3 regions of the Paenibacillus allorhizosphaerae genome follow, and region 3 is predicted to be linked to each of the others. Evidence: riboswitches for the same ligand, from Rfam matches in the RefSeq annotation. Region 3 holds a riboswitch; each other region holds the start of a gene.
What was found. Region 3 has a riboswitch for S-adenosylmethionine ahead of ACFQI7_RS06445 (methionine ABC transporter ATP-binding protein). Riboswitches for the same ligand answer to the same signal wherever they lie in the genome.
Positions count from the first base shown of each region.

Region 1: another riboswitch for S-adenosylmethionine. It lies ahead of metA (homoserine O-acetyltransferase MetA); the one in region 3 lies ahead of ACFQI7_RS06445 (methionine ABC transporter ATP-binding protein).
Region 2: another riboswitch for S-adenosylmethionine. It lies ahead of ACFQI7_RS06870 (NUDIX domain-containing protein); the one in region 3 lies ahead of ACFQI7_RS06445 (methionine ABC transporter ATP-binding protein).

Region 1 covers NZ_JBHSRV010000004.1:379,473-384,879, reverse strand. Annotated here, with positions in the region: gene ACFQI7_RS18095 (HRDC domain-containing protein) at 1-954, shown strand, start outside; gene corA (magnesium/cobalt transporter CorA) at 1,059-1,994, opposite strand; SAM riboswitch class I at 2,527-2,657, shown strand; gene metA (homoserine O-acetyltransferase MetA) at 2,774-3,700, shown strand; gene ACFQI7_RS18080 (PLP-dependent transferase) at 3,697-4,893, shown strand; gene mqnC (cyclic dehypoxanthinyl futalosine synthase) at 5,016-5,407, shown strand, end outside.
Region 2 covers NZ_JBHSRV010000001.1:1,560,910-1,566,316, forward strand. Annotated here, with positions in the region: gene ACFQI7_RS06860 (ABC transporter permease) at 1-37, shown strand, start outside; gene ACFQI7_RS06865 (ABC transporter permease) at 41-844, shown strand; gene ACFQI7_RS06870 (NUDIX domain-containing protein) at 1,050-1,529, opposite strand; SAM riboswitch class I at 1,627-1,735, opposite strand; gene ACFQI7_RS06875 (undecaprenyl-diphosphatase) at 1,789-2,373, opposite strand; gene abc-f (ribosomal protection-like ABC-F family protein) at 2,575-4,551, opposite strand; gene ACFQI7_RS06885 (TVP38/TMEM64 family protein) at 5,058-5,407, opposite strand, start outside.
Region 3 covers NZ_JBHSRV010000001.1:1,451,014-1,456,420, reverse strand. Annotated here, with positions in the region: gene ACFQI7_RS06455 (Ig-like domain-containing protein) at 1-706, opposite strand, end outside; gene ACFQI7_RS06450 (amino acid permease) at 1,326-2,783, shown strand; SAM riboswitch class I at 2,921-3,057, shown strand; gene ACFQI7_RS06445 (methionine ABC transporter ATP-binding protein) at 3,249-4,280, shown strand; gene ACFQI7_RS06440 (methionine ABC transporter permease) at 4,261-4,929, shown strand; gene ACFQI7_RS06435 (MetQ/NlpA family ABC transporter substrate-binding protein) at 4,982-5,407, shown strand, end outside.

The sequences.
Region 1 (5,407 bases), on a different contig from region 3:
ACGGCGCAAGTCTCGATAGGGGAAAATCAGGGAAGCTTGCATGTGCTGTGGACGGAAACGAAGGAGGATGGCCATCGGACGCAAGAAAACTGGTACGATGGATCGCATTGGGACGAGCTGCTTGCCGCCTTCCGGGAACGGCTGTTCATGAAGCAGTGCGACGGGTTTAAGCCGGTTGTGGACGTGAGCGGGAGCGACTTGGCCGGCTCGGACGGACGCAGCATCTATATTCAGATGCTGCAATATTACAGCGAAGCGAACAGCGATGAGAAGCTGTACGAGGCGCTGCGCGGCTGGCGGCTGAAACAAGCCGGCCGGGAAGGGAAGGCGCCCTTCATCGTCGCCACGAATCGGCAGCTTCGCATGATCAGTGCTTTTGTTCCGCAGACGGTGGAAGAGCTGCAGCAGCTTCCAGGCTTCGGGCGCGGCAAGACGGCTGCTTATGGTGCGGATATACTGGCTTTGACGGTCCAGTGCGAGCGCAATACGTCGTTCCCGCTCACTTGGGTCGAAGGCGAAATCAACCGCGAGGACTTCCACGGCTGGCTGCTGCAGGAGAAAGAGCGGAAGCGGAAGGCGGAGGTGGAGAAGCAGGAGATGAAGCGCACGCTGCTGGAGGCGATCCATCGGGGCGAGCGGCTTGATGCGCTGCAGGAGCAAATCAAAGTGCAGCGCCGCGACCTGCTGCTGTGGATCGAAGAACTGGACCGCGAGGGCTACGATCTGGAGGCGTATATCGAACAGGTGTTGGAACAAGTGCCGCAGACGGAGAGAGAGCACGCATGGCAAGCGTTCGAGCAGCAAGGGGACCGGTACTTGAAACCGATACTGCAAACCGTTTACCGCGATAATGAGTTCAGCGCGAAAGAGGTTGACCGGATTTATGAATGGCTTCGCCTGCTTCGTCTGAAGTTTCGCCGCGTGAACGGGTTAAAGACGGGGGAGGCGAGCTGAGCGAACGACGGAACAGAAAAGGTTCTTGCCGATAGATTAACAACGGCAAGAACCTTTTGTCGCCATGGCAGGCGCATCGTATCTTTATAGCGGCGAAGCAGGCTTCACAGCCAATCTTTTTTGCGGAATAAGACAAACATCGAGGCGCCGACCAACACCATGAAGACAACCGCCGCGACGCCGCCGAAATCCCAATGAAGACCGGGGATGTAATCGAAGTTCATCCCGTAAATGCCTGTGATGAACGTCAGCGGCATGAAAATTGTCGTTAGCGCTGTAAACACGCGCATAATCTCATTCGCGCGGCTGGCGATGCTCGATTGATAAGCTTCGCGCAAGTTCGCCATCAAATCGCGGAACGTATCGAACGTTTCCGATATCTTTACGGCATTCTCATAAATGTCGCCGAAATATTTTTTCAGCGGCTCGCTGATCAGCCGGAGCTCTTTTTTGTGCAGCGTGCCGATGACTTCCTTTTGCGGGACGAGCACTTTTTTCAACCACAAAATTTCGCTTCGGAGGCCGATAATTTCGTTCAAATGCGATTTTTTCGTATGCATGAGGATGTCTTCCTCAAGTTTCTCGATCTTCGCTTCGATCCGGTCGCCGACATTCATGTAATTGTCTACGATCAGGTCCATCAAGTGGTATAAAAACTGATCCGGCTGCGTAACTTCCTCTTCCCACAGAATGGGTTTCAGCGCACGGATTTCATTGATTTTTTGACGAGTGATGGTAATGATATAATGCTTGCCCAGAAAAATATTGAGTGCGCGCAGAAAAATTTCTTCGTCATCGAAACGGATGCTGTTCATCACAATAAAATAATGTGTATCGTATAGTTCGATCTTCGGACGCTGCTCTTCTTCCGTCAGTACGTCTTCGACGGCAAGCTCATGAAGATGAAATAAGGGCTGTAACATTTCCAAATCCTCAACATCGGCGTCAATCCAATAAAAACCGTGGTGAGGCGGTTCGATCGTCTGGGTAATGTCTTCGACAAGCGTGAAAACGCCGTCCTGAACTAAGCGTGCCTTCATAGGTTCCACCCCTTCGTGTGATCGAGAGGAACTTTGGCCAACCGGCCGCGCTTTCGTGCAGGCGTTTAGTAAGCATCTCAACGATGCTGCGTATCAAAATCGAAGGACGTTTGCGCAAGCATCGAACGAGTCCGGCCGCCGGGTTCCGCTCGAAATATTCGGTTGTTGTTGAACGCAGATACTCCTCGGGTCTCCGTCCATTCGATTGCTGCACCCCTTTTTACACGTTTATTGCGTCGAACTGCGCACGGCAGCGTCAACGATCCCTGTTTGCACCGCTGTCGGCCATTTTTCAGGAATACTTGTCTAAGTATAAACCTTCAAAAATAAGCTTTCAAGACAAAATCAGCGGATTCGATGACCCTGTTTGCATTTTGTCTTACTATATGCATATGCATTCGGGGGGATTTGGTTCCTATGGGTGCAGCATCCCGCGATAGAAGGCGATTGTCATAACGTTCTTCTTGACGGTGGAACCTTTTTCGATTACATTAGTAATATCCAAACACAACCAAATAGATTCGGTTTCACACTCTTATCAAGAGCAGGTCGAGGGACTAGCCCGATGACACCCGGCAACCGACAGAACTTTGCGCTTAACCTGCGCAAGGCGATGCACGGTGCTAATTCTTGCGGAAGCTTCAGGCTTCTGGGAGATGAGAGAGGACGATGTATGCATACAAAGGCCTTTCTCGTACGTGCGGGAACAGGTTTTTTTTGTCGCCTTCCGCATTTTAGAGTGCGAGATGAACGAATCCAGCCAAGAAGGAGTGAACCCGATGCCCATTAAAGTTCCTGACCAACTGCCGGCAAAAGAAGTGCTCATCAACGAGAATATTTTCGTTATGGACGAAAGCGTTGCTTTTCATCAGGACATTCGACCGCTTCGCATTGCGATTTTGAACCTGATGCCGACCAAGGAGACAACCGAAACTCAACTGCTGCGGCTGATCGGCAACACTCCGCTGCAAGTCGAATTTATATTGCTGCATCCAAGAACGCACACTTCCAAAAATACGTCTCCCGAGCATTTGGAGCAATTTTATAAAACGTTCGACGACGTGAAATATGAGCGTCTAGACGGTATGATCATCACTGGGGCGCCGGTCGAATTGTACGATTTCGAAGACGTCACTTATTGGGATGAACTGAAGCAGATTATGGAATGGAGCAAGACGCATGTTACTTCCACGTTCCACATTTGCTGGGCGGCTCAGGCAGGTCTGTATCATCATTTCGGCGTGCCGAAGTACGGTCTCGAAGAGAAAATGTTCGGGGTTTTCCCGCACACGGTAAGCAAGCCGAACGTGAAGCTGCTGAGAGGCTTTGACGAGCTGTTCCTCGCGCCTCAATCGCGCCATACCGAAGTGCGGCGGGAAGATATCGAGCGCCATCCGGAGCTGGAAATTTTGTCGGCATCGGAAGAAGCGGGCGTATACATCGTCGCTACGAAAGACGGAAAGCAAATTTTCGTTACCGGTCATTCCGAATACGATGCCTGTACGCTTAAATACGAATATGACCGCGACATCAACAAAGGGCTCGAGGTTGCCGTTCCGAAAAACTATTACCCGAACGACGACCCGTCCAAACCGCCGCTGAATACGTGGAGAGCCCATGCGAATCTGCTGTTCTCCAACTGGTTGAACTACTATGTATATCAAGAAACGCCGTATGATCTGCACAAGGGAGAGTATGTAATATGAGCCACAGCGGCAGCGAAGATTTGAAAATCGAGAGCCGACTTGCACAAATCGGTTCCCAGGAAGAGCCGGTTACCGGAGCCATCAGTTTTCCGGTGTATCAAGCGACGGCGTTCCGTCATCCGAAGCTTGGGCAAAGTACGGGCTTCGATTACGCTCGGACGAAAAGTCCGACGCGCAAAGTGCTGGAGGACGCGATAGCGGAGCTCGAATCCGGCGACGCAGGGTTTGCCTGCAGCTCGGGGATGGCGGCGCTGCAAACGATATTCGCTTTATTCAGCCAAGGGGATCATTTGATCGTATCGCTCGATCTGTACGGAGGGACGTACCGGCTTCTGGAGAAAATCATGTCCCGTTTCGGCGTCACCGCTACGTATGTGGACACGAACGACCTGGATGCGCTTGAATCCAATGTTCTGCCGAACACGAAAGGAATTTTGATCGAAACGCCGACCAACCCGCTGATGATGATTACGGATCTTGCGCTTGTCTGCGGCTGGGCGCGCAAAAAAGGCTTGATCTCCATCGTCGACAATACGCTGCTCACGCCGTTCTTCCAACGTCCGATCGAGCTTGGCGCCGACATTGTCATTCATAGCGCAACCAAATATTTGGGCGGGCATAACGACGTGCTCGCTGGCTTGATCGTCACCAAGGGCAAAGAGCTGTCCGAGCAAATGGCGTTCCTGCATAATTCGATCGGAGCGGTGCTCGGCCCGCAGGACAGCTGGCTGCTGATGCGCGGCATGAAGACGCTGGCGCTGCGCATGGAGCGCCATCAGCATAACGCAACGGTCATCGCCTCCTATCTTCAAGAGCATCCGCTCGTCGAAGCAGTATATTACCCGGCGCTTCCGAGCCATCCGGGGCATGAGGTGCAAAATAAGCAATCGTCCGGCAATACGGGTATTTTCTCCTTCAAGATGAAAGACGCGCGCTACATCGAGCCGATTTTGCGTCATATTCGGCTGATCGCGTTCGCCGAAAGCTTGGGGGGCGTGGAATCCCTGATGACATACCCGGCTGTGCAGACGCATGCGGACATTCCGCTGGAAATCCGCAACAAAGTCGGCGTAGACGCCAAACTGCTGCGTTATTCCGTCGGTATCGAGCATGCGGACGACCTTATTGCCGATCTATCCCGGGCGATCGAACTAGCAAGACAAGAAATCGAGCAAGCGGATGCGCAAAGCTAACCTTCACAAATTGATGACAATTGACCGTCCATCCGGGCCGAACGGCCGAATGGCGGTCTTTTTCTATGGCAGGTGTGCCCGGTTTTATGTTACGATGAATTTACAAAGGAGTTGAAGCTGCGATGAGTTCCATCGACCGGATATTGGATCAAGCGCTGGCCGGCAATCGCATTTCTTTGGAAGATTGCATAGCGCTGTACGATTCGAATGAAATTGAGAAAATGGGGCATGTGGCCAACCAGATTATGCTGCGCCACCATCCTGATCCGATTACAACGTTTGTCATCGGAAGAAACGTCAACTACACGAACATTTGCGACGTCTACTGCCGGTTTTGCGCCTTTTACCGCGCGCCGGGCTCGGCGGAAGGATATGTGCTGCCGGACGAAGTCATTTTCCAAAAAATACAGGAAACGATCGATGTCGGCGGTACGGAAATTTTGATGCAAGGCGGTACGAATCCGAATTTGCCGTTTACTTACTATACGAATTTGCTGCGCGAAATTAAGAAGCG
Region 2 (5,407 bases), 110 kb from region 3:
AAGAGGCATCAGCAAGCTGGTCATCCAGGGAGGTTAACGCATGCATGTGTTGAAACTGTATTCGCAATTTTTGTCCATCTATTTGAAATCAAGGATGGAATACCGTTTCTCGTTTTTCATGGATATATTCATTCAATTTACGACCTACGGTTCGACGTACATGGGGATTTGGATCGTGCTTTCGAAATTCAAAAGCATTGGCGGGTGGAGTTTCTATGAAGTGTTGTTTCTCTACACGCTGAATTTGCTGTCCTACGGCATTTGCAGTTTGTTCGTCTGGTCGCCGATGCGCGCGCTCGAATGGATGGTTCAGCGCGGAGAGTTCGACGGCGTGCTTGTCAAGCCGATGAATCCGCTGGTCCACTTGATCTTCCGGCAATTCAACCAGCATTTCCTCGGGCATATTATTTTGTCGGCCATCGTATTCTCCATTTGCTTTCAGCATCTGCATATCGAATGGACCGTTCTGAATGTATGTTATTTCATCCTGACGATTGCCGGCGCGACGTTCATCCAGGCCGCCTTGCTGATTATTTCCGGGGCGATGAGTTTCTGGTTCGTCAAATCGAATTCGTTTACCGATACGATGATTTACGGTTTTCGCGGCTTCATGGACTATCCGATCTCGATTTATAGCAAGTGGATTCAAATCTTTTTGACGTTTGTGGTCCCGTACGGCTTCGTCAATTTTTATCCATCGCAATATTTTTTGGGTAAAGAAGGAGAAGGCTTGTTCCATTCGTGGTTCCGGTTCGGCACCCCGATCATCGGCATCGTGCTGCTTGTATTGTCGCTGTTTATATGGCACAAAGGCGTTAACCGGTACCAGAGTACTGGATCATAGAATCATGCGCAAAAAAACAGGCGCTTCCGTTAATACAGTGCAATCGTCCGGCATGTTCGACGAGAGCATCGATGCGTGGGGCGCTTTTTGATTTTCAGGCAAGCCCGCTCTCTCATGGTACCGCTGGATTAGCTCCGCCTCGTCCGTTCCGCCCAGTTATGGGAGCATGCGATTCATATTCGAGCAATTGCACCTCGCATTTCTGCTACGATACGACCGTCCACCCGAAAGGCACGCCAGCTCCCGGCTTGTTCCATTCCAGCCTGGCGTTGACTAGCGGCCGTCCGGCCAAAACCATCCCAATAAACGCATTGTAATATTCGGGAACAAGCTTGTTCTCCCGAATGGTTGTCAGATCGACCCATTCCGGGATATGCTTCTCCGGCTCTTTTGTTACGAGATCGCCGAGTACTTGATTCGTATAAAACAGCATCGTCACGGCACATGTATTGTTCGCGTAATTAATGTAAGAAATAACGCCTTTCATGACCGGCTGTTCGACGATCAAGCCGGTTTCCTCGTACATTTCCCGAATGCAAGCCTCCTCCAACGTTTCGTTCAGCTCCAGCCCTCCTCCAGGCGGCGTTAATTGATTGAAGTTGAAATAGCTTGGAATGAGCTTTTTCATTAGAACCACCCCGTTGTCCCGCACCGCTATGCAGGCGACCCTTGTTCTTATTGTCACGGCTCGTCTCCCCTGTTCTTGTTTATGTACAAATTGAAAAACCCCCGTATCATCAAAAAATGACAGGGGGCTGCAGCATAAATCGCCGTATTCTTCCCTCTCATCTTCCAGGCATGCGCCTTGCAGGAATTTGCACCGTTCTTGCTGAGCAAGCCGGTTGCCGCGGTTTCATAGGGCCAGTCCCTCCACCGAACTCTGGATAAGAGATTTTCAATTGTGACAATAGATTAACATACTTTTCCAAAACTTCAACTGAAATTTAATGTCCGGCCGATACGCCCTTCTTATTCTTCGGGACGAACGGAATGCGGTTATAAATGGCGATAATCGCACGAGAAACCGGCTCAAATACCGGGCTCAGCTTGTACACTGCGATGCTGACCACCAAGGAAACAACGATGCTTCCAAGCACGTCGAACGGATAATGGTTACCGACATAGATCCGCGAAAATCCGGTCAAAATCGCCAGCGCCAGCATAAACGAACCGATTCTGCGGTTAAGCAGCAATACGGCGAGCGAAAGCGAGAAGGCGCCGGTCGTATGATCGCTCGGGAAAGATGCGTCGGCGGCATGATCCACCAGAAGTTTCACCGTGTGTGCGACAAACGGCCGCGGTTCGAAATAAATTTGGCCGATAATGAAGTTGATCAGCAATCCCAGCGCGCCGGTAATTGCGGCGAACACAACGGTTCTTTTGGAACGCTCGCTTCCCAGGAACCACATAAGCAGCAGGATAAGTGCGTACATGTACAGCGCTTTTTTCGTAATAAAAATCATGATTGCGTCCAACAATGGACTTTGACCCGCTAAATCATTAATGGATTGGAATAATTCGTAGTTCATCGACCTGTATGACCTCATTTCTATGATATCGAGCACCAACCCATTTTAACATAATCTTTACAATCTTTTCACCTGATGAAATGATTTCGTCGGAAAAAGTCTGAAAGCGCGATTTTTCAACCAAAAGCTGTAGTAATTTGCTGAATCTCCGATGTTAATGTTGTTGTCCGTGAAACAATGCGGCGGAAAACCCCGCTGCCGTCATTCGTTCTTCTCCCGACGGAGATCCGCAATTCGCTCGCGCACCTGTCGTATTTCCTTCATAAGCTCTTGCCGCTCCTTCGGCTGCTCCGGTTCTTGGCTGCCGATGAGTCGAGCGAGACGCAGTTCGAGCTGCCCCAGCTCGTTTTCTTTACGAAGCGCCTCTGCCGTGAACGGTTTGCTCCGATCTTTGGACATGTACTCGTCATACGTTCCGGGAAATGCCTGCGGCGGATGACACCCATCCATGATCACGAGCCGATTCGCCGTTTTACGAACTAAGTAGCGGTCATGCGAAACGAGCAGAAGTGTACCGGGATAATGATGGAGCGCATCTTCCACCCGCTCGCGCGTATCGATATCCAGATAGTTGGTCGGTTCGTCCAGCACAAGCATGTTCGCTCGACCGAACAGCAGCTTCAGGAATGCGACCCGGCATTTCTCCCCCATGCTCAAATGTCCGATTTTCTTGAATACATCGTCGCGCGAAAACAAGAAGCATCCGAGTATGGTCCGTGCCTGCGATTGCGTCATGTCCGGCAGCTTGAGCAAGCTGTTCAGTATCGTTTCCTCCATCTCCAGGTTGCCGAGCTCCTGTGCAAAATAGCCGACGGACAATTGCGGATTCGTCCGCACGTGCCCGGATGCCGGAGACAGCTGACCGGTGACCAGCTTCAGCAGCGTCGACTTGCCTGCACCGTTCGGGCCGATCACCGCGATGCGGTCGCCCCGGTTCACCGTCAGGCTGAACTGCGAGAAGATCGAACGCCCTTCCTCATAAGCAAAGCTTGCGTCTTCCACGCGCAGCAACACGGCTGCGCCGACCGCTTCGCTGTCCAGTTGCATATTCAGTTGCGCCGTTTCGCGCGGCTTGTTCACTTCGTTTAGCTCCAGCCGCTCCAAGGCCGCCTCTTTGGCATGCATCCGGGAAACGTTCTTCTTCGCCTTCGAGCGGTAAAAATCGTTCTGTCCCGCCGCCTTGTGCGATTGCTGAAACCATTGCGCATACTTGCGAATGCTTTCCAGCAGCTTCTCGCGTTCCTGCTGCTGTTTCCTGTACAACGCTTCCTGCGTGCGAAGCTCCAGCTCTTTTTGCGCACGGTAATCGGTATACCCGCCTTCATAGCGCCGGCAGCCGTGCGGCTCCAGCTCGATGATCGCAGTCGCCGTCCGGTCGATGAACGTCCGGTCGTGGGAAACGTACAATACGGTGCCGGGATACGTCCGGACCCACTGCTCCAGCCAATCGAGCGTCTCCGCGTCCAGATGATTCGTCGGTTCGTCGAGCACGATCAATTTCGGTTCGCGCACCATCATGGCGGCCAGCTGCGCTCTTGTCTTTTGCCCGCCGCTTAACCGGTCGAACGACTGGCCCCATACCGACGGCTCCAGCTTCAACTGCTGCAAGCATTTCTCCACCTTCACTTCCCAACCGTAGCCGTCGAGCTGCAAATATTGCGCGTAGGCATCGTTATACTGCGTCATCACCGTTTCCAAATCGCCTTCGGATGCCGCGAGCGGATCGGCGCCGCTATCCGGCGCGCTTTCGGTTTCGACCCGGTCATTCATTCTGACACCGGCCGGTTCGGGTTGCTTGCAATCGTCGTTTTCTCCTCCGGTTTGCCCTCCGCCTGCATCCGCCGTCTCCTTCATCCGTCTTTCCAGCTGCGCAAGCGTATGCTTCAGCCTGAATAGTGCCGGGGACCCGGATTGTACAAATTCGAGTGCCGTGAGTGAGCGGGCGCTTTGGACCTGTTGATCCATCCAGCCCCATTCGTCCAACGGAATCAGCCTCGTGACCCTTCCGCCATCCAATGATATTCGGCCTAGCAGCCCTTGGAGCAGCGTCGTCTTGCCAACGCCGTTGCGTCCGAATAATGCGACGCGTTCACCTGCCTTCACATCGAAGGTCACCTGCTCGAACAGCTTCACGCCGTCCCATTCCTTATGCAAATCTTTCACTTTGAGTACTAGCATAGAAATCCCCCGTTCCGTTTCAATATACAAAAAAACCGCAGCCGGCGGCATACGGTCGAATGGATTGGGGAAATAGAGCGTCGCATGAGCGTGAAAAACCAAAACTGCGGCAGTTGCGTTCACGGTCTGCGATTTACGGTTTTCTGCCTATGCTCGCACGCAAAAAGTCCCCAAACACGACGCACGTATCCCTGACCGGTGTTTTTCCAATGAAAAATACCGCTTGTATGCCGTTGCAACCGAATCGACTGGCTGGCCGATGCCGGATTGCGAACCGTAACAAGTTGTTTCAGGAAACGTGTGCTTAATTCATCGTCGTGGGGTCCTCCGATAATCGTTAACGTATTATTTTGCAAAAAGATATGCAGTAATCCAATAAGGCTAGGATACACCTAAATGGAAAAGCGCAGTCGGTAAAAAACGATTATACAAAAAGTGTCTGCCGTTAGTTCACTATTTGTCCCGGATATTCTTCATTCTCACGTTTTTCCAACGCAAGCCGCTTACTACTGCTTCATGTATCGGGACTCCAGCTTCCGTCCGATCAGCCAGATTACGGCAAGAACGACGATGACGGCCACGGCTTTCCACGGCTTCCGGAACAAACCTTCCAAATCGTATCCCGCTACCGCTACGATCCCGACCATGACCGCTTTACCGAGCATAGTCGCGGTTACAAACGTATGAAGCGGCAGTCTGGATATGCCCGATACAACATTGACGAGCGACGACGGAGTAAACGGGAAACAGCTTAGCACGAAGATCGGGGTGAATCCGTGCGTTTCGACCCAATGGATCAATTTTCTGGAACCGGGATATTTGCGCTCGATCCAGCCGCGCAGCCTGCTGCCGAATT
Region 3 (5,407 bases):
TCACGTCTTTCGTACTGCCGTCCGGGTATGTAGCCGTCAACGTAATCGTAATATCATCCTTGAGCAGCAAGGAGACTTCGGAAACATTCGGATCCACCCGTTTGGCGATCTCGATGTTGACCGGAACGGATACCGTCTGATTGTTGAACTTGGCCGTGACCGTGGCGGTACCTGAGCTTTGGCCGGTAACCAGGCCGTTCACGACGGTGGCGACCGATCCGTTGTCGATATTCCATTCGGCTTTGTTCGTCACGATTTCGTTCGTGCCATCGTCGTAATAGGCGGTAAGCCCGATCTGCTTCGTTGCGCCTTTTCTCAAATCAATCGTCTGCACATCTTTAATGAGAGAACGTACGCGCTTGGATACTTTCACATTCACAACAACCGTCTTATCCATATAAGTCGCCGTAATGACGGCGGTGCCTTCCTTTTTCGCGGAAATGCTGCCGGCGTACACCGAAGCGATATCGGAAGCGCCTGAATTCCAATCCGTTTTCACCGTTACGTTCTCCGTCGATCCGCTTGTATAGATAGCCGTCGCCGTTAACAGAAACGTCTCGCCGACTTCCAGCGAAACTTCGTTTTTGTTCAACACCAAATTGGATATTTCGGTTTGCGCGAAAGCGGCCGTCCCGCTAAAGCTGCAAAGGCAAATGGCAAAAACCATGAAGAATGCGATCAGCCTTTTGCTTTTTTGAAACCGCATGTTTCCATCTCCTTCTCTCTGAACTTCTGGGTTAGTCTTCATCTAACTATATATCGGCAGAGAGGGGCGGAAAATTTAGGTTGTTCACAATAAAGTTGCATTTTTTGTCGACGTCCATTACTCGGAAACGGCGAACCAATCGAAGCTTTGCTTCGCGAGCAGCTTGCGCTGCCCTTTGAATTCGTCGTCGTAAAGTTACGTCATCGTCGTTCGCCAGCGGAAAGTTCGCGGAGTGCTGTCTGATGAAATACAAGCATCGCTCGAATTGAACGGATTGCCGATGAATAAATTCGGTTGTTATGAAAGAAAATGACAAGGTAAAACGGATTGGCAATTGACGGAGGAGCGGATTCGGTCGGTGAAGCGGATGATCGAGGGGGCAAGCACGAAGCAAACCAGCGATGCGAAAGTTATCAAGATTGCGATGGCGAAATTTGAATCGTGTAGGAGCGGCAAAAAGTCGCCGAAGACATGCGTGAGGGACCTAGCCATACAATTATATCCATTGCTTAGAACTCTGTTTTTCCGTAAACTATTATAGGTTTGTAAGTATAGGTCACCGAAACCGCCGTTTTCGTTGGCCTCTTTATTTTCTCTAGCAGAGAAAGGAATTATCTGGATGAACAACAAGATGGAAACAGCGTCGCCTCAGCAACTAAAGCGTGGGCTGAAAGCGCGACACATGATGATGATTTCCTTGGGAGGATCGATCGGCACCGGTTTGTTCCTTGCGAGCGGAGGCGCGATTCATTCCGCCGGACCCGGCGGAGCGCTCGTAGCATACGCCGCAATCGGTATCATGGTTTATTTTCTGATGACAAGCCTTGGCGAGATGGCTGCTTATATGCCGGTAGCCGGCTCTTTCAGCACGTATGCAGGGCGTTTCGTCGATCCTGCGCTCGGTTTCGCGCTTGGCTGGAATTATTGGTTCAACTGGGCCGTGACGATCGCCGCCGAACTGTCGGCCGCAGGGCTGATCATGAAATTTTGGTTTCCGGACAGCCCTTCGCTGCTCTGGTGCGTTCTTTATTTGGCGCTTATGATCCTGATCAATTATTTATCGGTACGGGGATACGGGGAATCGGAATATTGGTTCGCCTTTATTAAAGTGGCAACCGTCATCATTTTCATTGTCGTAGGCCTCATGATGATCGTCGGCATTATCGGCGGTCAAGCCGTCGGATTCAAGCATTTCACGGAAGGGGATGCGCCGTTTCACGGCGGATTCATGGCGATGCTGGGCGTCTTTATGGCCGCGGGCTTCTCGTTCCAGGGAACCGAGCTGATCGGGATTACGGCCGGAGAAAGCGAAAACCCGCGAGTCAACGTGCCGAAAGCGGTTCGTCAGGTGTTTTGGCGTATTTTGCTGTTTTATATATTGGCCATACTCGTTATCGGTCTGTTGATTTCGTATACCGATCCGGTGCTGATCAATGCCGATGTGGATAACATAGCGGTAAGTCCGTTTACGATCGTATTCGAAAATGCGGGCTTTGCCTTTGCCGCTTCGGTTATGAACGCGATTATCCTGACCTCCGTTTTGTCGGCAGGCAGCTCCGGCATGTACGCTTCAACGCGAATTCTTTGGGTACTCGCCAAGGAAGGCAAGGCGCCTCGCTGGCTCTCCGGCTTGAACCGCCGCGGCGTGCCGGTTGCCTCGCTGGTGGCTACGGCGGCTATCGGCATGCTGGCCTTTTTTACCTCGCTCTTCGGCGACGGGGTCGTGTATATATGGCTGCTGAATTTGTCGGGGATGTGCGGCTTTCTTGCCTGGCTCGGCATCGCGATCAGCCACTACCGCTTTCGCAAAGCGTATGTGCTGCAAGGGCGGAGGATCGAAGAGCTGCCGTTTCGAGCCCGCTGGTTTCCGTTTGGGCCGATCTTTGCCTTAATCCTTTGTCTCATTGTAATGATCGGACAAGGCTTTTCGGCATTGTCCGGAGAGGCGGTCGATTGGTATGCGCTGCTGTCCTCTTATATCGGGCTGCCGTTGTTTTTCGCGATGTGGGTGTGGTACAAGCTCAAGCACAGCACGAAGATGATTCCGCTCAAGGACTGCCGGTTTGATGAAAATTGATCGATGCCATCATTTTCATAGGCTTTGACCGGCGAGTTTGCGCCTAAAAAGTATTGACGGAATGAAAATTATTTTATACACTAACCGAGTGTCGAATTAACCAGTGGTTAGCAATGGAATAATCGAATAACGGAAACTTCTTATTAAGAGAGGCGGAGGGACAAGGCCCTATGAAGCCCGGCAACCGTTCCAACCGGTAGGAACCGCAGCGTTTCTCACCGTGGAAGTCTGGTGCCAATTCCTCCAGAACCGTCCTGGTTCTGGGAGATGAGAGGGACAAGAGTTAGCATATAACCCCTGGACCTCTGTGTCCAGGGGTATTGTTTTTTAAGATCAGAATTTATAAGTTTTCAGCGAAGCTGAACAATTCTGATCTTTCAAGAAAAGCTTCCGTTAAAACACGAATGTATCTTCATCGAAAGGCTTCGATTAGAAGCTTTTCTTATCGGGAGGAGGTGTCGCACAATGATCGAATTGCAGCATATCGTTAAGGACTACCAGTCCGGCAATCACAAGGTGACGGCGCTGAACGATATTAACCTGAGCGTGAACAAAGGGGAAGTGTTCGGCATTATCGGCCACTCGGGTGCTGGGAAAAGCACGCTGATCCGGACCATCAATTTGCTCGAACGCCCAAGCTCGGGGCGGGTATTCATCGATGGCGTCAATATGACGGAGCTTGCGAGCCGCAAACTGCAAGAGGAACGGCGTACGATCGGCATGATTTTTCAGCATTTCAATTTGCTCAGCTCGGCGACGGTGGCTGATAATATCGCTTTTCCGCTTCGCCTGGCGAAACGTTCGAAAGAGACGGTGGAGCGAAGAGTCGCGGAACTGATCGGGCTTGTCGGACTTGACGGCCATGAGAACAAATATCCCGCCCAGCTGTCTGGTGGGCAAAAGCAACGGGTCGGCATTGCCAGAGCGCTCGCTACGAATCCAAAGGTTCTTCTCTGCGACGAGGCGACTTCCGCCTTGGACCCGCAAACGACAAACGCGATCCTTGCTTTGCTTTTGCGGATTAACCGGGAGCTCAACATTACGATCGTCCTGATTACGCATGAGATGCAGGTGATCCGTTCGATTTGCGACCGCGTTGCCGTCATCGACGGCGGAAAGATTGTGGAGACGGGGCCGGTATCGCAAGTTTTCCTGAAGCCGCAGCACCCGACCACCCGGGAATTCGTTGAACAGGTGTCGGGCGCGGTGGACAAAGGGCTGCCGCTTATGGAAGAAGCCGGCGAGCCGCAGACACTCATACGTATTACATTTATCGGGGAGCAGACGTATGAACCGGCGCTGTACGAGACGATGCGGGACACGAACGTTCCTTTCGTCATATTGCAAGGAACTGTCTCCCGGCTGAAAAATACACCGTACGGACAGCTTGTATTGGAGCTGCACGGCGCGCAAAGGGACACGGAACAAGCAATCGAAAGGCTGCGTAGCCGCGGCCTCGATGTGGAGGTGATTCGACATGGATCTGACCGCGCTTAAGGAGCTGGATTGGGCGGAGATCGGACAAGCCAGCTATGATACGCTGACGATGCTGGGGGTGTCCACGTTATTTACCGTGCTGATCGGGCTGCCGCTCGGGGTAATCTTGTTTGTGACGGCCCGCGGACAGCTGCTGCAGCAGCCGGTAGTGTATTCGGTGTTATCCGTGATCGTTAACGTGCTGCGGTCCGTACCGTTCATCATTTTAATGATCCTGGTCATTCCGTTCACGAAGCTGCTGGTCGGCACCTCCATCGGCGTTCCGGGTACGATTCCACCGCTCGTTATTGCGGCCGCGCCTTTCTTTGCCAGACTGGTGGAGACGTCGCTGCGCGAAGTGGACCGCGGCGTCATTGAGGCTGCGCAATCGATGGGGGCGACGTATTGGCAAATCATATGGCGCGTGCTGCTGCCTGAAGCGCGTCCGGGACTGATTGCGGGAATTACGATTACGGCGGTCACGCTGGTTTCGTACACGGCGATGTCCGGAGCGATCGGCGGCGGAGGGCTCGGGGATTTAGCGATCCGCTACGGCTACTTACGCTTCCAAATGACCGTTACGATTGTGACCGTACTCATTTTGCTTGTGTTAGTTCAAATCCTGCAATCGCTAGGCGACCGGATCGTCCGGAGATATCAGCGGAAGTAAGGATTTTCATATATAAATAATATTATGTTACAACGATAGGGAGGAACCAACCGTGAAAAAAATCGCAATGACCGCATTATCGATCGTTCTAGCCTTTTCGCTTTCCGCTTGCGGCAAGAAAGAAGCTGCTGCTCCCGGGAATGCTGCCGGTGGCGCGCCTGCCGCGGCGAAAGAAGTGACCTTGAAAGTCGGCGCTTCCAGCGTACCGCATGCCGAAATCCTGAAGTCGATCAAACCAGCGCTGAAGGAGCAAGGCGTTAACCTAGAAATCAAGGAATTTACCGATTACGTTCAACCGAATGTGCAGCTGTTCGAGAAGCAGCTGGATGCCAACTATTTTCAACACGCACCGTATTTGGACCAGTTCAATCAGGATAAAAGCATGAATCTTGTGAAGGTGGCCGGCGTTCATCTTGAGCCGTTCGGCGCTTACTCGCAAAAAATCAAAAAGGCCGATGAGCTGAAAGACGGGGCAACC